Linked DNA regions of Gluconacetobacter diazotrophicus PA1 5. Each later gene encodes a partner of the first gene's protein in a complex. Links are inferred from orthologs where the notes say so. Each region holds a gene or a part of one and is shown on either strand. Other genes may lie near its edges. The genes, in order: dapF and GDI_RS15880.

The links.
Region 2: the proteins of dapF (region 1) and GDI_RS15880 are in contact, whole or in part, in a solved structure (PDB 5YGU), measured with the Escherichia coli proteins. The link is inferred for Gluconacetobacter diazotrophicus PA1 5 from one-to-one orthologs.

What each region holds. Positions count from the first base shown.
Region 1 is NC_010125.1:2,359,045-2,371,230, reverse strand. What follows is about bases 1-2,800. They hold dapF (diaminopimelate epimerase), read left to right. Parts: upstream 1-880; coding sequence 881-1,720; downstream 1,721-2,800. Other genes in these bases: mtaB (tRNA (N(6)-L-threonylcarbamoyladenosine(37)-C(2))-methylthiotransferase MtaB), read left to right, coding at 1,717-2,800; GDI_RS11015 (VOC family protein), read left to right, coding at 428-829; GDI_RS11020 (class I SAM-dependent methyltransferase), read right to left, coding at 1-329. In the rest of the region: more of mtaB, read left to right, coding at 2,801-2,979; signal recognition particle-docking protein FtsY, read left to right, coding at 2,981-3,961; GDI_RS10995 (phosphoglycerate kinase), read right to left, coding at 3,984-5,207; gap (type I glyceraldehyde-3-phosphate dehydrogenase), read right to left, coding at 5,207-6,229; GDI_RS10985 (transketolase-like TK C-terminal-containing protein), read right to left, coding at 6,250-8,316; GDI_RS10980 (hypothetical protein), read left to right, coding at 8,443-8,850; hemA (5-aminolevulinate synthase), read left to right, coding at 9,005-10,255; GDI_RS10970 (DsbA family protein), read right to left, coding at 10,308-11,117; GDI_RS10965 (gamma-glutamyltransferase), read left to right, coding at 11,322-12,186. UniProt on the Escherichia coli protein: Involved in the succinylase branch of the L-lysine biosynthesis and in the biosynthesis of the pentapeptide incorporated in the peptidoglycan moiety. Catalyzes the stereoinversion of LL-2,6-diaminopimelate (L,L-DAP) to meso-diaminopimelate (meso-DAP).
Region 2 is NC_010125.1:3,440,938-3,457,250, forward strand. Bases 2,202-5,201 are described here. They hold GDI_RS15880 (RNA pyrophosphohydrolase), read left to right. Parts: upstream 2,202-3,449; coding sequence 3,450-3,953; downstream 3,954-5,201. Other genes in these bases: GDI_RS15875 (S41 family peptidase), read left to right, coding at 2,202-3,457; GDI_RS15885 (NUDIX hydrolase), read right to left, coding at 3,937-4,356; GDI_RS15890 (DHA2 family efflux MFS transporter permease subunit), read right to left, coding at 4,353-5,201. Also shown: gpmI (2,3-bisphosphoglycerate-independent phosphoglycerate mutase), read left to right, coding at 1-554; GDI_RS20350 (hypothetical protein), read left to right, coding at 556-1,260; GDI_RS20355 (murein hydrolase activator EnvC family protein), read left to right, coding at 1,440-1,904; more of GDI_RS15875, read left to right, coding at 2,039-2,201; more of GDI_RS15890, read right to left, coding at 5,202-5,951; GDI_RS15895 (HlyD family secretion protein), read right to left, coding at 5,948-7,039; GDI_RS15905 (CCA tRNA nucleotidyltransferase), read right to left, coding at 9,131-10,393; GDI_RS15915 (AAA family ATPase), read left to right, coding at 11,225-12,277; GDI_RS15920 (DUF58 domain-containing protein), read left to right, coding at 12,287-13,357; GDI_RS15925 (DUF4159 domain-containing protein), read left to right, coding at 13,354-16,176; GDI_RS15930 (hypothetical protein), read left to right, coding at 16,180-16,313. UniProt on the Escherichia coli protein: Master regulator of 5'-end-dependent mRNA decay.

The DNA.
Region 1 (12,186 bases):
TCGGGCAGCGGCAGGGTGGGGGTCGCGTTCAGGTCCTGCACGATCCGGTGGCCGATGCGCGGATTGTCGGCCATCGCATCGGCGTCCAGCCCGATGCCGATGACGGAGCCATAGGTCGCGTCGCGCGGCAGGTGGCTGTCCGGCCCGGCCATCAGGTCCAGCACGTCCGCGCCCTCGGCCACCAGGGTATGGTACAGCGCGGTGACGGCGGATTGCGCCCCGGGGTCCATCAGGGGGCCGGGATCGCGCCTGGCAAAGAACGACGCGTCGGGTTCGTCGCTGGCGACGGTGAAGGCGGCGGGGTGGAAGCCGTGCGGTTCGTCGGTCATGCCCCGCACATGCGACAGGTCGGGCGGAAAATCCAGACCCACAATGCCGGCCGGGCCGCTATACATCCGCCACCCTGTCGATAAAGGAGTCCGAAACGATGGCGAAGCTGATCCATTCCATGATCCGCGTGCGCGACGAAGCCGCGTCGCTGGCATTCTACGAACGCGCCTTCGGCCTGCGCGTGGCCGACCGGCTGGTCTTCGATGGTTTCACCCTGATCTACCTGTCCAATGCCGAACAGACATTCGAACTGGAACTGACGGTCAACCACGACCGCGACCGCCCCTATGACCTGGGGGACGGCTACGGCCACCTGGCGGTGTCGGTCGCGGATATCGACGCCGAACATGACCGCTTCACGCGGGAAGGTCTGTCGCCGCTGGCGGTCAAGCAATTGTCGCTGGGCGAGCGGGTCGTGGGGCGCTTCTTCTTCGTCGCCGACCCGGACGGCTATCGGATCGAAGTGCTGCAACGCGGCGCCCCGGGCCGGTTTCTCTGACGGCTGCAAGCTTGTCTCGCACTCCGCCGATGCGTGCCGTATAAGGCGCGCATGATGACCCCGTTCCACAAGATGCACGGCCTGGGCAACGATTTCGTCGTGGTGGACGAACGCGCCGAACGGTACGGCCTGACGCCGGCCCGCATCGCGGCGCTGGCCGACCGCCATCGCGGGATCGGCTGCGACCAGTTCGTGGTCCTGCAACCCGCCACCCGCGACGGCGCGGACGTCCTGGTGCGGTTCTTCAACGCCGACGGCACCGAGGCCGGGGCCTGTGGCAATGCCTCGCGCTGCGTCGCGGCGCTGCTGTGGCGGCAGGAGGGGCGGCGCGAGACGGTGCTGCAGACCCGGGCCGGCCTGCTGCCTGCCCGGGTGGATGACGCGGGCGTCGTCACCGTGGACATGGGCCGCCCGGCCCTGGACTGGCGCGACGTGCCGCTGGCGCGGGCGGCCGATACGCTGCACCTGCCGCTGGCGGGAGACCCGGCGGCGGCCTCGATGGGCAATCCGCACGCCACGTTCTTCCTGGACGACATGCTGGACCTGGACCCGGTCGTGGCCGGGCCGTTGCTGGAACATGATCCGCTGTTTCCCGAACGGGCCAATATCGGCTTCGCGCATGTCCGCTCGCGCACCGAACTGCGCCTGCGCGTGTGGGAGCGCGGCAGCGGCCTGACCCTGGCCTGCGGCTCCGGCGCCTGTGCGGCGGTGGTGAACGCCGTCCGGCGCGGGCTGGTGGAACGGACCTGCACGGTCGGGATGGATGGCGGCGCGCTGTCCGTTTCGTGGCGCGCGCAGGATGACCCAGGGGAAGGGGGGCATGTGCTGATGACCGGCCCCGCCACCGTCAGCTTCGTCGGCACGTTCGATCCCGAAGGCTATCCGTCATGACCGCCAAGCCGGAGATCCTGACCTTCGGGTGCCGCCTGAACACCTATGAGAGCGAGGTGATGCGCGGTCACGCGGCGGCGCTGGACGACGTGATCATCGTCAATACCTGCGCGGTGACGGCCGAGGCCGAGCGGCAGGCCCGCCAGGCGATCCGGCGCGCCCATCGCGACCGGCCCGGCGCGCGGATCGTCGTGACCGGCTGCGCCGCGCAGATCGACCCGGACCGCTGGTCGGCGCTGCCGGGCGTCACCCGCGTCCTGGGCAATCGCGAGAAGCTGGAGGCCGCAAGCTGGACCCCCGCCGCGATGCAGGACGGCCACGCCGTATCCGACATCATGGCGGCGACCGAGACGGTGCCGCATCTGGTGACGGAATTCGCCGGCCGTACCCGCGCGTTCGTCGAGGTGCAGCAGGGCTGCGACCATCGCTGCACCTTCTGCATCATCCCGTTCGGCCGGGGGCCGTCGCGCTCGGTTCCGGTCGGGGCAGTGGTGGAACAGGTCCGTGCCCTGGTCGCCTCGGGCTATCGCGAGATCGTGCTGACCGGGGTCGACATCACCTCGTGGGGCGGCGACCTGCCGGGCCGTCCGGCGCTGGGGCAGCTCTGCCGGCGGGTGCTGGCGCTGGTACCGGAACTGGAGCGGCTGCGCCTGTCCTCGGTCGATCCGGTGGAAATCGACGACGATCTGTGGCGCCTGCTGGCGCAGGAGGGGCGATTCATGCCCTATCTGCACCTGTCGCTGCAGGCCGGGTCGGACATGGTGCTGAAGCGGATGAAGCGCCGGCACCTGGTCGAGGACGTGGCGCGCGTGCTGGACCGCGCCCGTGCCTGCCGCCCCGACCTGGGGATCGGCGCCGACGTCATCGCGGGCTTCCCGACCGAGACCGATGCCCTGTTCGCCGAAACGCTGGATTTCGTGCGTGCGCAGCGCCTGCCGTACCTGCACGTCTTTCCCTATAGTGAGCGGCCGGGCACCCCGGCGGCGCGGATGCCCGCCGTGCCCGTGGCCGTGCGCAAGGAGCGCGCGGCCCAACTGCGCGCGGCGGGGCAGGCGGCGGCGCGGGACTATCACGCCAGCCTGCTGGGGCGGACGCTGAACGTGCTGCTGGAAACCGCGACCACTGGCCATTCCGAGGAATTCGCCCCCGTCCGGCTGGCCCCGGACAGGCTGGACGGTACTGCGGCCGAGGCGGGGCGGATCGTGACCGTCCGGGCGACGGCGATTGACGAAAACGGACTGGTGGCGGAAACCCTCTGACATGGCACTTGGTTTTTTCTCCCGCCTCAAGGCGGGGCTGTCCCGTTCGACCCAGAAGCTGGGCGGTGGCATCGCCGCGGTCTTCACGCGCCGCAAGCTGGATGACGAGGCGCTGGAGGAGCTGGAGGATCTGCTGATTTCGGCGGATCTCGGCCCTGCCGTCGCGGCGCGGATCATCGAATCGTTCCGTCATTCCCGCTTCGGCGCCGAGGTCACGGACGACGAGGTCCGCGACGCGCTGTCGGCCGAAATCGCCCAGGTTCTGGAACCCGTGGCCGTGCCGTTCGTCCCCGATCCGCAGCGCAAGCCGCATGTGGTGCTGGTGGTGGGCGTGAACGGCACCGGCAAGACCACGACCATCGGCAAGATGGCGCGCTATTACGGCGAGCAGGGGCTGAAGGTCATGATGGTGGCCGGCGACACCTTCCGCGCCGCCGCCGTCGAGCAGTTGCAGGTCTGGGGCCAGCGGGTGGGCGCGCCGGTCATCGCCGGGCCGCCCAACGCCGACGCCGCCGGCCTGGCGTTCGAGGCCCTGAAGCGCGGCCAGGCCGAGGGCTGCGACCTGCTGCTGATCGACACCGCCGGGCGCCTGCACAACAAGGGCGCGCTGATGGAGGAACTGGCCAAGATCATCCGCGTGATGCGCAAGTTCGACGAAAGCGCGCCGCATTCCGTGCTGCTGGTCCTGGACGCGACCACCGGCCAGAATGCGATCGAGCAGGTGCGGGTGTTCAAGGAACTGGTCAACGTCACCGGCCTGGTCGTGACCAAGCTGGACGGTTCGGCGCGCGGCGGCATCGTGGTGGCGCTGGCCGACACGTTCGGCCTGCCGGTCCATGCCGTGGGCGTGGGCGAGCAGGCCGAGGATCTGCGCCCGTTCTCGGCCGAAGCCTTCGCCAGGGGGCTGGTCGGGGATTCCGTGCGCCTGACCCCGCGAGAGGGCGGGGAGGCGACGGAGGAAAAGGAGGACGGCCCGGCCTGACGCCGGGAACCGTCCCGTTCCGTCAGAGCGGCAGGATCCGCCCGGAGACTTCGCCCAGCGCCTGGATGCCCGGGAGAACCTTGCCCTCCAGCCATTCCAGGAACGCGCCGCCGGCGGTCGAGGTATAGGACATTTCGTCCGCCACGCCGGCATGGCGCAGCGCGGACACCGTGTCCCCGCCGCCCGCGACGCTGGTCAACTGGCCGGCCTGGGTCCGCCGCGCGACTTCCGCCGCGACCAGGTTGGTGGCGGTGTCGAAGGGATGCAGTTCGAACGCGCCCAGCGGGCCGTTCCAGACCAGGGTCTTCAGGCCCACGATCTTCTGGATCAGCAGGGTGACCGTCTCGGGCCCCGCATCCAGCATCATCGCATCCGCCGGGATCTCGTCGATCGGCACCGTTCTGGTCGGCGGATCGGCCCGGAATTCCGTCGCCGTCACCGCATCGACCGGCAGCACGATCTCGCACCCGCGTTCCTCGGCCTTGGCCATGATCGCGCGCGCCGTGTCGTGCATGTCCGCTTCCTGCAGCGACTTGCCGACCCGCACCCCGTTGGCCGCCAGGAACGTGTTGGCCATCGCGCCGCCGATGATCAGCACGTCGACCTTGTCCAGCAGGTTGCCGATCAGGTCCAGCTTGGTGGAGATCTTGGCGCCGCCGACGATCGCGCCGACCGGACGGACCGGGTTTTCCAGCGCGACGTTCAGGGCGTTCAGTTCCGCCTCCATCAGCCGCCCGGCGAAGGACGGCAGGAAGCGGGCGACGCCCTCGGTCGAGGCATGGGCGCGATGGGCGGCGGAAAACGCGTCGTTGACGTAGTCATCCGCCAGTGCGGCCAGCGCCTTGGACAGGTCGGGGTCGTTCTTTTCCTCGCCGGCATGGAAGCGCGTGTTTTCCAGCACCAGGACGTCGCCGTCCTGGAGCTTGGAAACGGCTTCCTCGGCCACCGGGCCGATGCAGTCGTCGGCGAACTGCACCGGACGGCCCAGCGTCGTGCCCAGGGCGGCCGCGATCGGCGCCAGCGACATCTCCGGCACCCGCTGGCCCTTCGGGCGGTCGAAATGGCTGACGACGATCACGCGCGCGCCCTTGTCCGCCAGTTCGCGGATGGTGGGGGCCAGGCGCTCGATGCGCGTCAGGTCCGTGATCTTCCCGTCGCGGACGGGCACGTTCAGGTCCGCGCGCAGCAGGACCTTGCGTCCTTTGGGCTGGAGCGCATCCAGCGTCTTGAAAGACAGCGCCGCCATCACAGAGATCCGAACAGCGCTGCGGTATCGGACATGCGGTTGGAAAAGCCCCATTCATTGTCGTACCAGCTGCACACCCGGACCAGCTTGCCGCCATCGACCAGCGCGGTCTCGGTCGCGTCGAAGGTCGAGGATGCGATGCTGTGGTTGAAGTCCGAGCTGACCAGCGGCGCGGTGTTGTACGCCAGGATCCCCTTCAGCGGGCCTTCGGACGCGGCCTTCAGCATCGCCGCGTTCACCTCTTCGACCGAGGCCGGGATGCGGGTCGGCACGAAATCGAGCGAGACGAGCGACACGTTGGGCGTGGGCACGCGGATGGCGGTGCCGTCCAGCTTGCCCTTCAGGTGCGGCAGCACCAGACCGACCGCGCGCGCGGCGCCGGTCGAGGTCGGGATGATGTTCATCGCCGCCGCGCGGGCCCGGCGCGGGTCCTTGTGCAGCGTGTCCACCGTGCGCTGGTCGCCGGTATAGGAATGGATGGTGACCATGTAGCCGCGCTCGATGCCGAACGTCTCGTCCAGCACCTTGGCGATGGGCGCCAGGCAGTTGGTGGTGCACGAGGCGTTGGAGATCACCGTCATGTCGCTGGTCAGCGTATCCTGGTTCACGCCATAGACGATGGTGGCGTCGACATGCGTTCCGGGGGCCGAGATGATGACCTTGCGCGCGCCGGCCTCGATCAGGTGCGCCGCCTTTTCCTTGGTCGTGAAGCGGCCGGTGCATTCCAGCGCGACGTCCACGCCGTCGAACGGCACCTTGGTCGGGTCGGCCTCGGCCGAGACCGCGATCGGCGCATAGGTGCGACCGTTGGCGGTGATGACGATCGCATTGCCCTCGACCCGCACGTCGGCGGGGAAGCGGCCATGGATGCTGTCATAGCTCAGCAGGTGGGCGTTGTCCGCGACGCTGCCGAGGTCGTTGATGGCCACCGGCACCACGTCGGTGCGTCCGCTTTCGATGATGCCGCGCAGGACGAGGCGGCCGATGCGGCCGAAACCGTTGATTGCGACTTTGACAGCCATTCTATTGCTCTCCCGAGTATTCAGCCGTTACGGAATGTCGGCCGTAGCTGGACGGTGCCTCCGGCGGCGTATCGTCCGCGGCCACCTTCCGCTTTCTGCCCGGACGGCGCGTGAAAGTCACGTCCCGTCTCGCTGATCAGGTGAATCGCCGTCTGGTGGATCCGTTCGGCGGTAATGCCCAGACGGCGATAGAGTTCGCTGGACGGCGCGGTCTCGCCGAAATCCTCCATGCCGATGAAGGCGCCGCGCGGCCCCAGCCACCGGTCCCAGCCGAAGCCCGACGCGGCCTCGATGCCGATGCGTGGCGCGCTGCCCAGGACCTGCTCGCGATAGGAGGCGTCCTGGCGGTCGAACAGTTCCCAGCAGGGCAGGGAAACCAGGGCCGCGTGAATCCCGTCCCGGACCAGGAGCTGCTGGGCCTGGCGGGCGATGGCGACCTCGCTGCCGGTGGCGACCAGCGTGACCTGGCGGGGGCCCCGTGCCTCTTCCATGACATAGCCGCCGTGCGCGCTGGCGCCGCGCGACCGGCGGCCGCGCAGGTCGGGGAATTCGGCCTGGCCGGCCGAAACGGGGCACAGCGCGATCAGGCTGGGCCCGTCGGCCCGGTGCAGCGCCAGTTCCCAGCATTCCGTGGTTTCGCGCCGGTCGGCGGGGCGGAAGACCGCGACATTGGGCATGGCGCGCAGGCTGGCCAGCTGTTCGACCGGCAGCCAGCCCGCCCCGTCCTGGCCCAGCGCCAGCCCGTCATCGGTCAGCAGGTAGATGACCCGCCTGCGCATCATCGCGGCGAAGCGCAGTGCCGGGCGCATCCGGTCCACGGCGACGAAGGTCGTGGCCCCGCACGGGATCAGGCCCCCATGCAGCGCGATTCCGTTCAGCAGCGCGGCCAGGCCATGCACCCGGGTGCCGCAATCGCCCGCGGCGGCATCGTCCGGGCGGATCGGGCCGGTCAGCTCGCCCCCCCGGCGCGATGCCAGGCACAGCATTTCCGGCACCAGGCCGCGCAGGATGTCCAGCCCGCGCCGGCCGTATCCCAGGGTTCCCTGCTCGTAGGGCGCGGGGTCCGAACCGTGCCCGGGGCCGGGTGGCGGTGCCCCGGTGCCGACCTGCCACGACCGGGCCCAGTCCTCGCGCCAGAAGGAGGGCAGGCGTCCCGCCGTCACGCGGTCGAATTCCCCGCGCTGCCGGTGCTTGGCCAGCCGCCGCAGCCACGCCCGCCGGGCCGAGGCCCCCCGGCGGGCGACGCGGGGCCACAGCAGGGTGGACAGGTCCTGCAGCGCCGGCAGGTCGCGGGGGGCATTTTCCCCCGGGGCGGCGGCCGCGTTCGGGGGAGGCGCGATGGAACAGGCGACGACGCATGGCTTGCGCGAGCGCGTCGCGGCCGACAGCGCGGCATGCACCGCGTCGGGATCGTCGGCGGCGACCTTGCGCACCGACCAGCCGGTCGCGGCGTAGCGCGCCAGCGTGTCCTCGGCCTCGCTTTCATCCTGCGGCGGGATTTCGAACAGCACCGTGATGCGGTCCAGCCCCATGCGCGCGGCCAGCGAGGCAGCTTCCATCGCGACCCCGGTGGACAGTTCGGTGCCGCAGGACAGGACCCAGATCCGGTGGTTGACGATCGACCGTCCGAAGCGCGCCGCCATGCGGCGTTCGGCCAGCGCCATGCCGATGGCGGCACCCAGCCCCTGGCCGCCGGGGCCGAATGCCATTTCCACGGCCGGGTGGGCGCCATATTCCATCACCGCCTCGCCGGGGGACGTGACCTGCCCGGCCAGGCGCATCAGGGCGTTCCGCAGCGGGCGGTGGCGGGTCGACGACACGACGAAGCGGTCGCGATCCGGCCAGTCGGGGCAGGCCGGGTCGAATCGCAGGAACTGGTTCCACAGCACGCAGGCCGGGACGGCCATCGCCGCCGCGCGGCAGGCTGCCTCCGCGTCGTCCACGGCGGCGCCGATGAAGCCGCGCACGGCGTCGCCCAGCGCGTGGACCATGTTCCGCGCGTCCGGATCGGCGGGCGCCATGCCGGGTCCCGCCTCGGCAGCAGGGTCGTCGTCCAGGTCCGGCATCGGGGTGCGCGCGCGTGCCATGGAACGATGGTTTAGGATCGTGGCGGGCGGCCCGCAAGCGCACGCTCGCAACCCCGGCGTCCTCCCGGCGCCCGCGGCCGGTTTTGCGCTCTTGCTCCGCGATGCGGATGCTGCAACCGTGCGCGCATGTTCCATCCCTCCCGTCCCGAACTGTTTCTGCTGGCTGCGACAATGGCGGGGACGCTGTGCCTCGCCTCGTGCAACCTGGTGGACCAGCGGACCTTCGATCCGCGGGCCAGCCGCGCGCCCCGTCCGCACTATCCCCCCCCGCCGCCCGCGCCGAAGCCGGTCCCGCCGCTGGTGGAAATCCGGCACGGCACGCCGCCCGAACAGTGGCAGCCGGCCCTGAAGGGGGCGGTGACCCGGGCGATGGCGCGCAAGCCGAACGTGCTGTTCGTGGTGACGGTCATCGTTCCGTCGGGCCGACGCCGGCGCAGGAAAGCGCCGCCCTGGCCCGCGCGACGGCCACGTACGGGCAGCCGGTGCCTCCTGCGATCGTGGCGGACGGCGCCGGGCCGGCACAGGTGGAAATAACCGCTATGTCGGATTCGACGATGACCTCGGGCGTGATCCGGGTGTATGTGCGATGAACCGTAAAGGTAATCCGCACAGCGGACCCGGACGAACCGTAACGGCGAATGCCGCGCGGGCCAGTGCCCCGCAACCGGCATCGCGGGAGAATTCCTCAGTGGCCAGTATCGACGTGGGTGGGCATCCTTTCTACCGTTTTTGCCGGTCGGCATTGCAGGATATTCGCCAGCAGGGTCGCTACCGCCAGTTCACCCCGCTGGCACGCCAGGCCGATCGGTACCCGGTCTACGAATACGGCGCCGTCCGCCCGCCCGAGGGGCGTGACGTGGTGGTCTGGTCGGCGAACGACTATCTGGGCATGGGCGTCGAGCCCGCCGTGGCCGAGGCCGCGATCGCCGCGATCCGCGAACACGGGGCCGGGGCCGGGGGCACCCGCAACATCGCCGGTACCAGCCCCCTGCACGCGGCGCTGGAGGCCGAGCTGGCCGACCTGCACGGCAAGGAAGCCGGGCTGCTGTTCGTGTCGGGCTATGTCTCGAACCAGGCCAGCCTGCAGACGATCCTGACCAGCATGCCGGGCTGGATCTGCTTTTCCGACCGGCAGAACCATGCCTCGATGATCGCCGGCATCAAGGGCGCGCGCGGTTCGTCCTGCGTCATCTTCGAACATAACGACCTGGCCGACCTGGAGGCCAAGCTGGCGGCGGCCCCGCGCGACGTGCCCAAGCTGGTCGCGTTCGAAAGCGTCTATTCGATGGATGGCGACATCGCCGATATCGGGGCGACCTGCGCCCTGGCGCGGAAATACGGCGCCATGACCTATCTGGACGAAGTGCACGCCGTGGGGCTGTACGGTCCGCAGGGCGGCGGCGTGGCCGAGCGCGACGGCGTGGCCGACCAGGTGGACATCATCGAGGGCACGCTGGCCAAGGGCTTCGGCGTCCATGGCGGCTATGTCACCGGGTCGGCCGAACTGATCGATTACCTGCGCTGCGCGGCGTCGGGTTTCATCTTCACCACATCGCTGCCGCCGTCGGTGGTGGCCGCGGCCCTGGCCAGCGTGCGCATGGTGCGCAAGGATGCCTGGCGGCGCGAACGGATGTTCGAACGCGTGGCGGCCTTCCGCGCGCGGCTGACCGCGGCGGGCGTGCCCTTCATGCCCACGCCCAGCCATATCGTGCCGATTCCGGTGGGCGATGCCGATCGCTGCATGGACATCAGCCGCCGCCTGCTGTCGGAATACGGGCTGTACGCGACGCCGATCAACTACCCCACCGTCCCGCGCGGCACCGAGCGGCTGCGCCTGACCCCGGGCCCGTTCCACACCGACGAGATGATGGACGAAATGACCGCCGCGCTGGTCACGCTGCTGGGGCTTTCCGACCAGCGCAAGGTCGAGGCGGCCTGAAAAGGAAGCTGGGCGTAATGCCCTGCTTCCTTCATCTTTGACAGGTGCTCTGTTAGCCGCGTCGCACCTTGGCGATGGCGGCCTTCAGTTCGTCCAGGTCCACCGCGCCCGGAATGACGTAGCGCCCGTCGAACACGAAGGTCGGCGTGCCCTCCAGATGGATGGAGGTGGCCAGGGTGGAATTGGCCCGCAGGGTCGATGCGACGGCCGAGCCCGCCATGTCGGTCGCCAGGCGGTCGGGGTCCAGCCCGGCCTGCGCCGCCAGCGTGCGGATGCGCGCCGCGTCGGGCTTCTGGCTGTCGGCCATGATCGCGCGCTGCATGCGGAAATAGGCGTCCTGTCCCCCCTGGAGGGCCGCCGCGGCGATGGCCTGCGCGGTCAGCAGGCTGGCCGGCCCCAGCACGGCGACCACCTTTTCCACGATGCGGACATCGGGGTCGTCATGGACCAGCCGGTCCAGGTCCGGCAGCACCTTGCGGCAATAGGGGCAGCGCGGATCATAGAATTCCACGATCGTCATGCGGGCGTGGGGGGCGCCCAGGATCGCATCGGTCGGCGCGGGGGTGCCCAGGGCGGCGCGGTTGGCGGCCAGCGCGTCGCGGGTCGTGGCCTGTTCCTGCGCCTCGGCCCCCGCGCGCAGGGCGGCGATGGCGTCGGTCAGGATGGTGGGATCGGTCTTCAGCGCGTCGCGGACGATCGCGACGATCTCCTTGCGCTGGTCGGCGGTGAACGTGCCGCCGTCCCCGGCGCGCGCACCCGTCGTGCTCAAGCCCAGCAGGATCGCGGCCGCGACACCCGACAGGGCCGCGCGGCGGCGCGCGGCCCGGCGGGCAGGGGGGCGGACAGGGGCGAAATACGGCAAGGGCGTGCTCCGGCAGTCGGTTCCTGGATGGTCCGCCGTCTGTAGAGCAGAACGCCCCGACGCGGAAGGGTGCGGCGGATGCGGATGTCGCGTGTTGCCGATGGCCCGGAAGACCGCTAATTCCCGAAGGCCCGGTGGTTCGCGTCGGGGTGGTCGTGTCTGTGGTCGTGTCCGGGATCGACGGTGGTTATGGAGAATTTGTGCGTGCGTGAACGTCCCCTGTATCCCCCGTTTCGTCGATATGGGGCCCGGTTGCTGTCGACCGCCCTGGCGGTCGCACTGGGCGGGTGCTCCTCCACACCGGTCAGAATGGTCAGCCACGAACTGTTCGGTTTCGGCGGCGCGGGCGCCGGCAAGACGTCGCCTTACCTGACCGGCTATATCGGCAACGTGGTCGCGGACGAACCGCAGGCGGCCATGGCGGCGCGCGATGTTCTGGCACGGGGCGGCAATGCCGGCGATGCGGCGACGGCCCTGGGGCTGGCGCTGGCGGTGACGCTGCCCTCGCGCGCGTCGCTTGGCGGCGGCGGGGCCTGCCTGGCCTGGCGGCCCGGCGACAGCGACGGCGGCCGGGCGTTCGTGTTCATGCCGGCTGCCGGCGCGACGACGCCGGAGGGCGGCGCGCCGGTGGACCGGCCGGCGGCGGTGCCGATGCTGGCGCGCGGGCTGTACCTGATGCACCTGCGCTATGGCAGCGTCGATTTCAACGAAACGATCACGCCGGCGCTGCAACTGGCGCGCGGCGGGGCCACGGTCAGCCGCGCGCTGGCCGGCGACCTGGCCGCCGTGCAGCAGCCCCTGCTGGCCGATGCGGGCGCGCGTGCGTTGTTCAGCCGCAACGATGGCACGGTGCTGGCCGAAGGCGACAGCCTGGTCCAGTCCCGGCTGGCCGGCGTGCTGGAGCAGATGCGTGCCATGGGTGTGGGCGATCTGTACAACGGGGCGCTGGCGGCGTCGTTCGTCGCCGGCAGCCAGGGTGCGGGGGGCGGCCTGATGGCGGCCGACCTGCGCGGTGCGCTTCCGTCCGAGACGATGCCGCTGACGGTGCGCGTGGACCGCATGACCGTGT
Region 2 (16,313 bases), 1.1 Mb from region 1 along the record:
AGACCGAGAAATACCCCCACGTCACCTACTTCCTCAACGGCGGCAAGGAAGCCCAGCTTCCGGGCGAGGACCGGATCATGGTGCCCTCGCCCAAGGTCGCGACCTATGACCTGCAGCCGGAAATGTCCGCCCCCGAACTGACCGACAAGGCGGTGGCGGCGATCGAAAGCGGCAAGTACGACCTGATCGTCCTGAATTACGCCAACGCCGACATGGTGGGCCATACCGGCGTGTTCGGTGCCGCCGTCAAGGCGATCGAGGCGGTGGATCGCGGCCTGAAACGCCTGGTGGAAGCGGTGCACCGCCAGCGCGGCGCACTGCTGGTCACGGCCGATCACGGCAATGCCGAAACCATGTTCGACGCCAAGACCGGCGGCCCGCACACCGCCCACACGCTGAACGTCGTGCCGGTGGTGCTGACCGGCGTGCGCGAGATGACGCTGCATGACGGCCGCCTGTCCGACCTGGCGCCCACCCTGCTGGCCCTGATGGGCCTGCCGCAGCCCGCCGCCATGACCGGGACGTCGCTGCTGGTCGAAAAACACCGTTTTTAACTTGAAACGCGCGCTGGTGGCCGGCCTGCTCGCCGGGCTGGCCACCTGGGTCCCGGCCCCCTGGGGGGTCCCGGCCATTGGGGGATCGGCCGATGCCGCCCCGCCCCGTGCCCCCCGCCACCATGCGCTTCATTCCGGCCGGGGGACCGATGACGCGGCGGCGGCGGCCCGCCGCGCGGTGGAACAGGCCCGCCTGGCGCGGCAGGCCCTGATCGCCCGGCAGCAGCGCCAGGCCAGCGACCTGGCCGCCCGCACCCAGGCACGCAACGCGGCGCAGGCGCAGGCCCGCCAGGACACCGCCCGCGCCGCCGCCCTGTCGGCCGCGACGGTCGACGCCACCGCCCAGCTTCAGCAGACCGAACAGCAGACCGCCGACCTGGCCGGCCGCGTGACGCCCTGCGAGCGGAACAGGCACGCCTGCGCGCCGAACTGGACCGGGATTCGGCCGCCATGGCGCCCATGCTGCCCCTGGCGGCACGGCTGGCGCGCTATCCGGCCGACACGCTGCTGGCCGCCCCCGTGCCGCCCGACGACGCCGTCACCGGCCTGCTGGTCATCAGGGGCCTGTCCGCGCAACTGGAACAGCGGGCCGACGCCATCCGCACCCGCCGCGCCGAACTGGCCCGGCTGGACGACGACCTGGCGCGCGAGGGCGCGCGGCTGGACGATCTGCAACGCCGGCAGGCGACGCAACGCGACGAGGTAGCCCGCGCCGCGCAGGCCGCGCGCCTGGCCCAGCGCCGGTCGACCGGCGCGGCGGCGCTGGCCGCGCGCCAGGTCGAGGACGCGACGCGGCAGGCCACCAGCCTGCAGGACGCCGTCGCGCGAATCGAGGCGCTGGAACAGGCCGCCGAGGACCGGCTGGAACGCGCGGCGCAGGCGGCGATGCGCGCGCACCACGCCGACGAGGCCGCCGCCGCCCACGCCCGCGCCCAGGCCATAGCCCAGGGTCCCGGGCCCGGTCCGGGCCCCGGGCCGGCGGCCGGGCGCGGCGCGCCGGTACCGGGCACCATCGTCACTGGCTGGGGCGCGGGGACCGAGGCCGGTCCCGCCACCGGCATCACCTACGCCCCCCCGCCCGGCGCCACGGTCCGCGCGCCCTGCGCGGGGCAGGTGGATTTCGCCGGCGCGTTCCGGTCGTACGGCCAGATGACCATCCTGGATTGCGGGCGGCATTACCGCTTCGTGCTGGCGGGACTGGGGTCGCTGGCGGTTTCCACCGGCCAGGCGCTGGCCCGGGGCGCGCCCGTCGGCAGCATGCCCGGCTGGTCGGGCCAGGGCGGCCGGCCCACCCTGTTCGTGCAGCTACGCCGGGGCGGCACCGCGATCGATCCCGCCCCGTTCCTGTGAGTAGGCAGTTTCCGCCGCGTGGGAGTTCGGTATAAGATTGCCGAAAATGACTCCCCACGTGCCCTTTGGCACGTACCGCCGTCCACGGCCCCACGCCAGGGGCGGCGGGCGGCTTCATTCAGGAGACGTACGGCATGACGTTCCGCACCGGCCTGCTGCTTGGTTGCGCCTTTCTGGCAGGTATCGCCGCGGGTCCGCAGATCACCCACCTTCCCGGCCTGGGGGGTGGCAACCTGACGTCCAACGCCCTGGCCGCCAGCCTGTCGAAGGACAGCGATTCACCGGCCGAGAATTTCCGCCTGCTGTCGCTGTTCGGCCACGTGCTGGAACAGGTGAAGGCGAACTATGTCGATCCGGTCTCGAATCGCGACCTGATCATCAACGCGCTGAACGGCATGCTGAGCGGCCTGGACCCGCACAGCTCGTACATGACCGAAAAGCAGTACGGCGACCTGCAGGTCCAGACCAAGGGCGAATTCGGCGGGCTGGGGCTGGAGGTGCAGGGCGAGGACAGCCATATCCGCGTCGTCTCGCCGGTCGACGACACGCCGGCGGCGCGCGCCGGGATCAAGCCGGGCGACTACATCGTCGCGATCGACGGCAAGAACATCGACGGCCTGCCGCTGGACGAGGCCGTGGGGCGCATGCGCGGCAAGCCGGATACCAAGATCACCCTGACCCTGATCCGGGAAAAGACGCCCAAGCCGATCGTCGTGACCATGACCCGCGCGATCATCCATATCCAGGTCATCCGATCGGCGCTGTACGACACGGTGGGCTACATCCGCGTCTCGCAGTTCAACGAGGAGACCGGCCCGGGATTGGAAGCCGCGTTCCGCAAGCTGAAGGACGAAGCCCACGGCCACCTGACCGGGCTGGTGCTGGACCTGCGGTCCGACCCGGGCGGGCTGCTGAACCAGGCGATCCAGGTCGGGTCCGATTTCATCCGCAATGGCGAGATCGTTTCGACCCGCGCCCGCCATCCGCAGGAAAGCCAGCGGTGGGACGCGCACGGCACCGACATCACCGACGACCTGCCGATGGTGGTGCTGATCAATGGCGGTTCGGCCTCGGCCAGCGAAATCGTCGCCGGCGCGCTGCAGGACCACCAGCGCGCGGTGGTGGTGGGCGAAAAATCCTTCGGCAAGGGCTCGGTGCAGACCATCCTGCCCATCCCGGGCGACGGCGCGCTGCGGCTGACGACGGCGCGCTACTACACGCCCTCGGGCCGGTCCATCCAGGGGCTGGGCATCGTGCCCGACGTGACAGTGCGCGAAACGCGCGAGGACCCGGCCTACAGCATCCGCGAGGCCGACCTCAGCCACATCATCAAGAACCAGGGCGGCAATACCGCCAAGCCGCCGGCCCGCACCGACCTGCCCGCCATCGTGTCGTCCATCCCCGACGAGCCGCCGGCGAACTGGCCGTCCTTCGACCCGACCAAGCCGGCCACCGACTTCCAGTTGCAGGAAGGGCTGAAGATCGTCCGCGCGATGGGAACGGGGCCGCGTTCGGCCGCCGCCGCCGTCCCCGCGGCGCCGCGTCATGACTGACGCGGCGGACCTGCCCTATCGCCGCAATGTCGGTGCCATGCTGTTCAACGCCCAGGGCAGGATCCTGATCGGCCGCCGCACCGACCAGCCGGGCGCCGGCGGCCCGCTGGATGGCGGCGTCTGGCAGTGCCCGCAGGGCGGCATCGACGCCGACGAGGACCCGGAAGAGGCGGTGCTGCGCGAACTGCGCGAGGAAATCGGCACCGACCGGGCCGTCATCATGGGCGCGCGGCCGGACTGGCTGACCTACGACCTGCCCGCCGCGCTGATCGGCCGGGCGCTGGGCGGGCGCTATCGCGGCCAGACGCAGAAATGGTTCGCCCTGCGCTTCACCGGGCAGGATTCGGATATCCGCCTGGACGACCAGCAGCCGCCGGAATTCGATGCCTGGCAGTGGATCGACCTGCCCAGCCTGCCGGAGCGCAATGTCGGCTTCAAGCGCGACATCTACCGGACCCTGGTCCGCGACTTCGCCCGCTTCAGCCAGCCTGCCTGAGGGCGGGCAGCACGTGCAGGCGCAGCAGCGGCGCCAGCACGGCCTCCCCATGGGATGCGCGCAGGTCGAACCACAGCATCTGCGCGATTTCCGCGCGGATGGCTGGCCGGCCCTCCAGCCGGCCGCGATACACCGCCGACTGCACGGTGAATCCCGGCTCGTTCGCCGCGGGCGCCGCGAAGCGGCCCAGCAGCGCGACCGATTCCGGATGCAGGCCGCAGCCCAGTTCCTCGTCCAGTTCGCGCCGCAGGGTGGCGGCCTCGTCCTCGCCCGGCTCGGCCTTGCCGCCGGGCAGCATGAAGGCATCGGTGCCGCGCTTGCGCACCAGCAGCAACGCCCCTTCGCGCACGATCGCCGCCGAGACGACGCGAATGACGGGCCCCAGGTCCTGCGACAGGCTCAATGCGCCGCTCCCGGCTTGCCGCCGCCACGGATGGGCGACAGCAGGAAGCAGAACGGCACCACCATGAACGCCCCTATGCCCAGGATCATGAAGACCTCGTTATAGGCCAGGATCGCGATCTGGCGGGTGAATTCCAGGAACAGCCGATGCTGCGCCACGGCGTTGACCGCCGCCGAGGCCACCCCGCGCCCCGCCGCCGCCTGGCGCGCATGCGCCAGGTAATCGACATAGGGCTGGCTGAACGGCGTCATCCAATGGACCATCTGCGTCTGGTGCGCCTGCCGGATTTCCGTCAGCAGGGCGGTGGACCCGGAGATCGCGATCGAGCCCAGCACGTTGCGCGCCATGCTGAACAGGGCGGACGCATCGGCGTTCAACTCGCGCGGCAGGGTCGCATAGGTGATGGTGGAAATCGGCACGAACAGGAACGCCAGGCTGGCGGTCTGGCCCATGCGGAACCACACCAGGTGGCGGAAATCCAGCGCCGGCACCAGATGCGCGGACCAGAACAGCGACACGCCCATGAAGAAGAAGCCGAACGCGATCAGCACCCGCAGGCTGACATATTTCATCGCCCGCCCGACCAGCGGGATCAGGATGATGACCGCGATGCCGCCGGGCGAGAGGATCAGGCCGGACAGCGTCGCGGTATAGCCCATCACCTGCTGCGCGAACTGCGGCACGATGATCGCCGAGGCATAGAGCAGCGCGCCCACCGCCCCGATCAGCGCCGTGCCGGTCGCGAAATTGCGGTCCTTGAACACGCGCAGGTCCACCGCCGGCCGCTTGGTGGTCAGCAGCCAGGCGACCGCCCCGCCGATGCCCAGGACGGCCAGTACCGCCATGGTGCGGATCATCCCCGACCCGAACCAGTCCTCGTCCTCGCCCCGGTCGACCGCGACCTCCAGGCAGCCGAAGCCGATGGCGATCAGGCCGATGCCGACGATATCGAGCGGCGCCTTCTGCTTCTGCGCCCAGGGCGGGTCGTCCACGACCATCGACACCGCGAAGGTCGCCAGCAGGCCCACCGGCACGTTGATGAAGAAGATCCAGCGCCAGGAATAATTGTCGGTGATCCACCCGCCCAGCGACGGCCCGATCACCGGCGCCACGATGGTCGCGATCGCCGTCAGGCCGAACGCCGCCGCCCGCCGTTCGGGCGGGAACGTGTCCAGAATGATCGATTGCTGGTTCGGCTGCAGCCCGCCGCCGAAGAAGCCCTGCATCAGGCGGAACATGATCAGTTGCGGCAGGCTGTGCGAGATCCCGCACAGGAAGGACGAGACCGAGAACATGAAGATGCAGATGATGAAATAGCGCTTGCGCCCCAGCAGCTTTCCCAGCCACCCGGAAATGGTCAGGACGATGCCGTTCGCCACCAGGTACGATGTCAGGGTCCAGGTCGCATCGTCATAGGTCGAGGACAGGCTGCCGGCGATATGCGGCAGCGAGACGTTGACGATGGTCGTGTCCAGGATTTCCATGAACGCCGCCACGGTCACGATGACCGCGATCAGCCACGGGTTGGCCCGCGGCTTCCAGGGCTGCGGCGCATCCGCCGCCGCCCCCGCATCCCCCGGCGGCGCGCCGCTCACTTCGTGTAGACCGTCGGCTCGACCGACAGGCCCAGCGACAGCGGCACGTCGGCGCGCAGCCCCTCGTCGATCAGGATCTTCACCGGCACGCGCTGGACGATCTTCACGTAATTGCCGGTGGCGTTTTCCGGCGGGAAGGCGCTGAAGGTGGCACCCGTGCCGAGCTGGATCGAATCCACATGGCCCCGCAGGTTCAGGAACGGATAGGCATCGACCGCGATATCGACCTTCTGCCCCGGCCGCATGTGGGTGACCTGCGTTTCCTTGTAGTTCGCGATCACCCAGACCTCGGGCTCGACGATCGAGAAGATCGACTGGCCTTCGCTGACGAAGCTGCCGCGTTCGATATTGCGCTGGGAAATCCAGCCGTCATGCGGCGCCCGGATTTCGGTCCAGCCCAGGTTCAGTTCCGCCTGGGTCAGTTGCGCCTGCGCCTGCGTCACCTGCGCGTCGAACTGGCCGACCCGCGTCTGCGTGTTCGAGATATTGGCCTTCACCGGCTCGGCCACCTGCAGGTTGCCCTGGGCCTGCAGCACCTGGGCCTTGGCGGCCTGCAGCGCGGCGGTGGCGTAGTCGATATCCTGCTGCGTGGTGGCCGCGCGGGCCACCGCGTGCTGGCGGCGATAATCGGTCTCGGCCCTGAATTCCTGCGCCTGGGCGGACAGCAACTGTCCCTGCGCCGCGATCAGGCGGCCGGGGAAATCCTTCTGCGCGACCAGCAGGCCGAACTGCGCGCCGGCCGCCTGGGCACGGGCGATGTCCAGCGTCGCGGCCGCGTTGTCGCGCGCGGCGCGATAATCGCGGTCATCGATCTTCGCCAGCAGGTCGCCGGCATGCACGAACTGGTTGTCGTTCACCAGCAGGGCGGTGACGTAGCCGCGCACATGCGGGGCGATCGTCACCGCGCGCCCGGCGGTGAAGGCATCGTCGGTCTCGATATCGTTGCGGGTCAGGAACCAGTACACCCCCGCCCCCACGGCGACGACCGCGACGAAGGCGATCAGGCCGATCCGCACCATCGGATTGGATTTTTTCCTGCGCGTGTCGTCCGGCGTCTTGCCCGGCGTAGCGCCGTCTTGCTCGGCCATACGGTTCCTCTTGTTTCCAGCCCTGCCGCCAGCGCGGACATATTGACCGAACCGGTCGGTCAATCCATGGCACGAAGCGCCCGATCCATCAACCGCCCCCGCAGGTGAAAAACCCACGCGCCACGATACCGCGCGGCGCTTCACGGCCATCAGGTTGTTTTGAAATCGTTTTTTAAAGCAATCGTAAAGGACGCGCCACCAGCCCGCGTTTACGGGCCGACTTCGCCGAATGCCTGTGTCCGGACCATCCGGGCGTACAACCCGTCGGCTTCCATCAGGGCCGCGTGGGTACCGCATTCGACCCCCTGCCCGCCCGCCATCGCGACCACCAGGTCGGCCGAGCGTACGGTCGACAGCCGATGGGCCACGACGATGGTGGTCCGCCCCTGGCGCAACTGGCCCAGCGCCTGCTGGACCAGGGCCTCGCTCTCGCTGTCCAGGGCGCTGGTGGCCTCGTCCAGCAGCAGCACGCGCGGGTCGCGCAGCAGCGCGCGGGCCAGGGCCACGCGCTGGCGCTGGCCGCCCGACAGGCGCTGCCCGCCCGGCCCCACCCGGGTGGCGAAGCCCTCGGGCAGCGCGTCGATGAAGGACTCCGCCGCGGCGGCGCGCGCCGCCGTGCGGATTTCGGCATCCGTGGCGCCCGGGCGGCCGATGCGGATGTTGTCGGCCACCGACAGGTCGAACAGCAGCGTGTCCTGGCTGACATAGGCGATGGCGTCGCGCAGGTCGCCCAGCCGGAGCGCCCGCAGGTCGACCCCGTCCAGCACGATGCGCCCGGCGCCGACGTCATGCAGGCGGGGGATCAGCGACAGGGCGGTGGATTTCCCGGCCCCGGACGGGCCGACCAGCGCCACGGTCAGCCCGGGCCGGGCCTCGAAGCTCAGCCCGTCCAGCCCGCCGTCCGTCCGGATAGAAGAAGGACACGTCTCGAAGCGCAGATGGCCGTTGCCGGCGGGCAGCGGACGGGCATCGGGGGATTCGACGATGTCGGCGGGCTCGTCGATCACGGCGAAGATGCGTTCCAGCCCGGCCGCCCCTTCCTGCAACGCCGCGTTCAGCGATCCCAGCGCCCGCAGCGGGCGCGCGGCCAGCAGCAGGGCCGCCACGAAGCCGGAAAAATCGCCCAGCGTCGCGCCGCCCCGCGCGGCGCGCCAGCCGGCGAACCCCAGCACGGCGGCGACCGCCGAGCCACCCAGCACCTCCAGCACCGGATCGACGCGGGCCCGCCCCCGGGCGATGCGCTGCAGGGCCATGTGCAACTGGTCGAACGTGTGGCTGACGCGGGCCTCCTCGTTCTGTTCCAGCCGGTAGACGCGCACCGTGCGGGCCTGCGCGAAGCTTTCGGTCAGCAGGGCCGAGGTCTCGCCCATGCGTTCCTGCATGCCGCCCGAGGCACGGCGGACCTTCTTGCCCAGGCGCTGGATCGGCACCGCCGCGACCGGATACAGCACGGCGGCGATCAGGCTGAGTTCCCAATCCATGTAGAACATGGACACGACCAGGCCCGCGACCGTGACCACGTCGCCGATCGAATTGACCGCGCGGATCATCGCCTCGCGGATCGACACGGCATCGGTGGTGAAGCGCGCCGAAAGCTGCGCCGGGGCCTCGCGCTCGATGCGCGAGATATCGGTGTGCAGCAGATGCCGGAACATGCGCGCCTGCAGCCCGCGTATCACGATCAGGACCAGGTTCTGCACCGCCACGGTCTGGCCGTACTGGGACAGCGCCTTGGCGGCGGTGATCAGGATCACCAGCGCCGGCACCTGGTAGAGGATGCGCGGATCATGGGCGGCGAACATGTCCAGCGCCCGCTGGATCACCAGCGGGTACAGGCCGGTCAGCGACGCCATCACGACGGTCAGCCCGATCACCGATGCGATGCGCCCGCGATGCAGGCGCACTTCCGACCGCCACAGCCGGCGCAGCAGGACGGTACTGCGCTCGGAATTCTGCGGGCCGCCCCCGGGGGGCACCAGCGACGCGGCGGCAGGGGACGGGGTTCGAGGCGGGACGACGTTCATGGGGCTCTTTAAACAAGGAGTTCGCAACAAAGGAAAGCGACGGGCCGCCCGCCGGTTGCCCACCCGGTCAGGCGGTATCGGCGACCATGCGCTCAAGCTGGGCCATGCAGGCCCGCCGCCCGGCGCGGCATCCCCCTGCCATCCACCAGTCGCGAACCCGCTCCAGCACTGCGCCCACACGCGGCCCGGCCGCCACGCCGGCCGCCACCACGTCGCGCCCGGCCAGGGGGAAGACCGGCCGCGCCCGGGCCAGCAGGTCGGCCCGCAGCCCGTCCCATGCCGCCGAGGGCGCGCCTACCCGCTCCGCCTGCACCCGCCAGCTTCGCCGGACCAGGATCTCGGCCGCCTCGTTCGCCAGCATCCGGCGCCGCGCGTCGTCGTCCGCCCCCGGTTCGGGCACCTCCGGGTCGGGCGCCGCCGAATCGGCCGTCACGCCCAGGGAGGCCAGGGACGCGGCTTCGGCCCGCGACAGGCGCAACCGCGCCGCCAGAAGGCCGGGCGTCGCCCGGGCCAGGACGCCGAGGAACAGGATGGCGTCGGGCGGCGCCCCGGCGGCGACCAGCCGGGCCAGCGCCGGCAGGTCGTACCCCTCAGGCAGCAGCCGCGCCAGCACGCCCGTCCGCTCCATCAGCCCCAGGCTCTCCATCACGGCGGGGCCGGAGAGGATGCGCCGCAATTCGGACCAGACGCGTTCGGCCGACAGGCGCGACAGGGCCCCGGCCGCCGCCGCATCCGCGATCGCCGCCATCGCCGCCGCATCCGGTGTCCCTTGGCCATAGCGGGCGTGGAAGCGGAAGAAGCGCAGCACGCGCAGCGCGTCCTCGCGGATGCGGGTCGCCGGATCGCCGACGAAGCGCACATGCCCGGCTTCCAGGTCCGCCCGGCCGCCGAACGCATCATGCACCACCCCGTCCCGGCCGCAGGACATCGCGTTGATGGTGAAATCGCGCCGGGCCGCGTCCTCGGCCCAGTCGTCGGTCCAGGCGACGACGGCGTGGCGCCCGTCGGTACGTTCGTCCCGGCGCAGGGTCGTGATCTCGTAGGGGCGGCCCGCGATCACCGCCGTCACCGTTCCATGGGCCAGCCCGGTGGCCACGACCTTGATCCCCGCCGCCTCCAGCGCCGCCAGCACCTGGTCCGGCGGCTCCGGCGTGGCGAGATCGAGGTCCGAGACCGGACGGCCCGCCAGCAGGTCGCGCACCACGCCGCCCACCAACCGCGCCCGCGGCAGCACGGCCCACAGGCGGTCCAGCCCCGCCCGCCCGTCCGGCAGCACTGTCGCCAGACGGCACGGCAGGTCGTCCGCCGCCACGGCGCACCCGTACGTCATGCCGGGCCGATCACGCGGCACCCTTTACCGGGCATGCCATTCATTCGGATGCGTCGGGCGTCGGCAGGCGCGACAGCGGGAAGAAGACGTTGCGGCTCCACACCCCCAGGCAGGGCACGCCGCAACAGACCCCGGGGACCGCCAGGCCGCCAGTTCGTAATAGACGGCACGGGCAATCCGGGCCTGGATGGGAAAGGCCCCGTCGCCGTCGCGCACATGCAGGTAGGGAACGGGGCCGCTGCCGCATTCCGCGCAGGGCACGTTCCAGTCGGCCTGGATCGGATGCTCCGGCCCGGCACAGACCACCAGATCCACATTGGTGCGGAAGGACAGTACCTGGCTGCGCCCGCACCCGGCCCAATGCAGTTCCACGGCAACGAAGGGCGCATCCTCGACGGTGATCGTCCCACGCTCGGTCGGGGTCTGCATCCAGTACGCCCCCTCGGCATCCCGCGTCAGGACCGAGGCGAACAGGCAGACCATCGGCTTGCGGCGGATCGGCGTGCCGCGATAGAGCCACGTCCCGTCGCGCTGCACCAGGAACGGCAACGCCCCGCAGGACCGCCCCGCCCCCCGCGGCCGCTCCGGAGGGGACGCGTGGGGGCCGGCGGCAGCCAGGGAGGAGCATTCCGCGCCGGCCAGATCGAAGGCGGCGTGCGTATTCTGATCGTCAGCCAACTGCGTTACCCGCGCCTGTTGAACCATGCTCCCCGATATAGGGATCAGACCCGACGTGATGAAACCCCCAACCCCCGATAAACCCCCCAACCAAACCCGGGACTTGATGAACCCGGACCTTGATGAAACCCCAGGACCTGTCAGATTAAGGGTATGACGATATCGGACGCCCTGCCCTCCGCCACCGGAACCGTACCGGACACCGCGCGCACCTCCATGCCCGACGCAGCCGCCGCCGACCTGGGCCTGGCGGACCGCCTGGGCGGCAAGCTGCAGGCCGCGCGCGCCGAGATCGGGCGCATCATCCACGGCCAGCGCGACGTCATCGATCAAACCCTCGTCAGCATCCTGGCCGGCGGCCATACGCTGCTGGTGGGCGCGCCGGGGCTGGGCAAGACGCTGCTGGTCACGACGCTGGGCACCGTGCTGGGGCTGGAGGCGCGGCGCGTGCAGTTCACGCCCGACCTGATGCCCTCCGACATCACGGGCAGCGAGATCCTGGACGAAGACGAGCATGGCCGCCGCAGCTTCCGCTTCGTGCGCGGCCCGGTCTTCTGCCAGTTGCTGATGGCCGACGAGATCAACCGCGCCAGCCCCCGCACCCAGTCGGCCCTGCTGCAGGCTATGCAGGAACACCGGGTGGCCATCGCCGGGACCGAGCACGCGCTGCCCCATCCGTTCCACGTCCTGGCCACCCAGAACCCGATCGAGCAGGAAGGCACCTACCCGCTGCCCGAGGCGCAGCTCGACCGGTTCATGCTGCAGGTCCCGCTGGGCTTCCCCGACGCCGCGGCCGAACGCGCCATGCTGCTGGCCACGACCGGAACCCAGGACGCCACCCCGCGCCCCGTCCTGACCGACCGCGAACTGATCGACGCCCAGCGCCTGGTCCGCGCCCTGCCGGTCGGCGACAAGGTGGTCGATGCCATCGTGCGCCTGGTCCGCGCCGCCCGGCCGGAAACCACGCAGGACGCGACCATCCGCGACTCCGTCGCCTGGGGGCCCGGCCCCCGCGCCGCGCAGGCCCTGATGCTGGCCACCCGCGCGCGGGCGCTGATGGACGGGCGCCTGTCGCCCAGCATCGACGACATCGCGGCCCTGGCGGAGCCGGTGCTGGCCCACCGCATGTCCCTGACCTTCACCGCCCGGGCCGAGAACAGGAGCCTGCCGCAACTGATCGACGGCCTGCTCCAGACCCTGGACTGACCGCCGGCGGTGACGCGATCCTCTCCCTCCCTCCCTGACCACGGGCCTGACGACCGGCCGGGCCGCGCGGCCCGGCTGCTGCGCCGCCTGCTGCGCCGGCCGCCCCCGAACGGCCGCGCCACGGCGGGCGGGGACGCGGCCCTCGATACGCCCGGCGCGGCCGTTCCCCTGCCCCTGGCGGCGGAAACGCTGGCCGCCCGCATGCCGGCCCTGATCCTCGCGGCCCAGCGCATCGCCGCGACCGTGGCGGTGGGCCACCATGGCAGGCGGCAATCCGGCCCGGGCGAGGATTTCTGGCAGTTCCGCCCCGCCCAGCCCGGCGAGCCGGTGACCCGGATCGACTGGCGGCAATCCGCGCGCAGCCTCCGCGCCTATGTGCGCGAGACCGAGGCCGAGGCCGCCCAGACGCTGTGCCTGTGGTGCGACCCCAGCGCGTCGATGCGCTGGCGCTCGGGCGCGGCGCTGCCGCTGAAATCGGACCGCGCGGTGCTGCTGGCCCTGGCGGTGGGCACGCTGGCGCTGCGCCAGGGGGAACGGGTGCGGGTGCTGGCCCCGGACGGCCCCATCGACATCCCCCCCGGCGGACGGGCGGCCCTGGACCGGCTGGCCGTGGCGCTGCTGCGGATCATGGAGGGCGGACCGGACAATCCCGGCCTGCCCAATCCGCACCATGGTTCCCCTGGTGCAAGGGTCGTGCTGCTGGGCGACGGGCTGGGCGAGATCGCGCCGCTCGACGCCCTGCTGCGCGGCCTGGCCGCGCGCCCGGCGCGGGCGCACCTGCTGCTGGTCAACGACCCGGCGGAGGCCAGCCTGCCCTATGCCGGGCGCGTCCGCTTCGCGGGGCTGGAGGACGAGGCCGCGATGACCCTGTCGGGCGTCGAAGGCCTGCGCGCCGCCTATCGCGATGCCTATGCCCGCCATCAGGACGATCTGGCATCCGTGTGCCGCGCCACCGGCCTGGACCTGATCCGCCATGTCACCGACCAGCGGCCGGAAACGGCGCTGCTGGCCCTGCACGCCGCCCTGATGGATCGGGGCGGCGCGGCCGGACGGGCAGCTCGGGGGGGGCGCGGCCGATGATCTTCCAGTTTCCCTGGCTGCTGGCGGCCCTGGCGGTCCTGCCCGTCATCTGGCTGCTGCTGCGCGCCCTGCCGCCGGCACCCCGGCGGCAGTCCTTTCCCGCCATCATGCTGCTGCGCGGACTGCACGCCCGGGTCACGGACGCGGCGACCGCGCCGCCCTGGCTGCTGCTGCTGCGCTGCCTGGCGCTGGCCGGCCTGATCGTGGGGCTGGCGGGGCCGGTGGTGCCACGCGACCAGGCGACGGGTCCGCGGGCCGAGGGCTCCGGCGATCCGCTGCTGGTGCTGGATAACGGCTGGGCCGCCGTGCCGGGCTGGACCCACCGGCTGGCCGCGCTGGACACCGTGCTGGACCGCGCCGGCCGCGCCGGACGCCACGCCCGGCTGCTGACGACCGCGCCCGGCCCGGCGGGCGAGACCCCGGCCATCGGCGCGGCGATGACGCCGTCCCTGCTGCGCGGCGCGCTGGATTCCACCCGCGCCATGCCCTGGCCGACCGATCGCGCCGCCGCCGCGCGGGCCCTGCGCGCGCTGGCCGCCGGCGGATGGCGGGGGCCGGTGGTCTATGTCTCCGACGGGTTGGCCGGCCCGGACGATCCGGCATTTGCTGCGGCGCTGGCCGCTATCGGCCCGGTACGCACTCTGACGGCGCCGGACCTGACGGTCGCGTCCCTGGTTCCCCCTGCGAAGGACGATCCCGGCGCGGCCGGCGACACGCTGCGGGTCGCGCTGGCCGCCCTGCCCCAGCCCCACCCACGCCACCTGACCGTGCGGGCCGAGGCCGCCGACGGCGGGGTGCTGGCGCTGGTCCCGCTCTCGCTGGCCGCCGGGGCGGACCGCGCCACGGCCGGCGTAGCGCTGCCCGCCGAACTGCGCAACCGCATCGACCGGCTGGTACTGGACGACATGCCCGGCCCGGCCGGCATGCGCCTGCTGGACGAAGGCGACCGGCGGCGGCCGGTCGGGCTGATCGGCGTCGCCGGCACCGATACCCCGCTGGTCGGGCCGCTGTTCTACCTGCGGCGCGCGCTGGCCCCCACCGCCGAACTGCGCGAGGGCTCGGCCGCGACCCTGCTGGCCCGCCCGCTCTCCGTGCTGGTCGCCCCGGACGGCGCGCTGGACAGCCCGCAGACCCGCCGCGCCGTCGCCGCCTGGGTGCGCAAGGGCGGCATGCTGGTCCGCTTCGCCGGACCGCTGCTGAACGGCAGCCCGGACCGCGACATGGCCTCGCCCGACATGCCCGCCGCCCCTATGGAAGCCCCCCAGGACGACGCCGCGCATCTCCCCCCCGCCGACACGCTGCTCCCGGTGCCGCTGATGCAGGGCGAGCGGCAACTGGGCGGCGCCATGTCGTGGGGCAAGCCGGAACAACTGGCCCCCTTCCCCGACGCCTCGCCGTTTCACGGACTGCCGATCCCGCCCGAGGTGACGGTGTCGCGCCAGGTCCTCGCCCGCCCGGCCGCCGACCTGGCGGATCATAGCTGGGCGCGCCTGTCCGACGGCACGCCGCTGGTCACCCATGCCGCGCTGGGCGCGGGCGAGGTCGTGCTGTTCCACGTCACCAGCACGGCGGACTGGTCCAACCTGCCGCTGTCCGGCCTGTTCGTCGCGATGTTGCGCCGGCTGGCCGAACGCCCGGCCGGCGTGGAAGCGCCCGCCGACCACAGCCTGCTCGCGCCGTACATGACGCTGGATTCCGACGCCATCCTTGGCCCGCCCCCGCCGGGCGCCCGCGCCCTGCCGGCGGACGCGTTCGGCACGCAGGCGGCCTCGTCCGCCCACCCGCCGGGCCTGTACGGCCCGCGCACCGCCCGCCGGGCCCTGAACCTGGGCGACGCGATGCCTCCCCTTTCCCCCCAGCAGCCGATCGGACAGGCCGCCAGCCTGGACGGCCAGCGCCGCGACCTGGTGCCCGGCCCGTGGCTGGTCGCGGCGGCGGTGCTGCTGCTGGTGCTGGACGCGCTGCTGACGCAGATGCTGCGCGCCGGGCGGCTGGCGGGCGGGCGCAGGGCCGCCGCCCTGGTCGTGGCCGGGCTGCTGGCCGCCCACGCGCCCGCGCGCCCCGCCCTGGCCGATCCGCCGCCGGCCGGCGTGCCGGGCGCCGCGCTGGAAACCCGGCTGGGCTATATCCTGACCGGGCACGACGATATCGACACCGTGTCGCGCCAGGGGCTGCAGGGCCTGTCGGATTACGCCAACGCCCGCACCTCCGCCGTGCTGGGCCATCCGGACGGCGTGGTGCCGGGCCGCGACGACCTGTCCTATTACCCGATGCTGTACTGGCCGGTCACGGCGGACGCGACCGCCGATCCGGCCCGCGCGGCGGCGCTGAATGCCTATATGCGCCACGGCGGAATCCTGATGATCGACAGCCAGGGCGTCGATCCGGCCGCCCCCGGCGGCGGGCATGACAGCTTCGCCGCCCCGGCGCCCGGCACGGCGGCGGCACTGCGGCGCATGACGCAGGGGCTGGACATCCCGCCGCTGACCCGGCTGACCGACCATCACGTGCTGGCCCACACCTTCTACCTGCTGCACGGCTTCCCCGGCCGCTATGACGGATTGCCGGTCTGGGTGGCGCGCGAGGGCGACAGCGCCAATGACGGCGTCAGCCCGGTGATCGTGGGCGCCAGCGACTGGGCCCATGCCTGGGCCGTGGATGCCCAGGGCGATACGCCCTACGCCACCATGCCGGACGGCAATACCCAGCGCGTGGCGGCCTACCGGTTCGGGGTCAATGCCGTGCTCTACGCCCTGACCGGCAATTACAAGGCGGACCAGGTCCACGTCCCGGCCCTGCTGCGGCGGCTGGGGGAATAACCGATGCCCGACCTGCACACCTTGCGCCACATGACGGGGTTCGCGCCCCTGGTTCCGTCCTGGGTGCTGTTCGTCCTGGCCGGCCTGGCCGTCGCGGCCGCCCTGGCCGGGCTGCTGCGCCGCGCGCGCGGCACGCT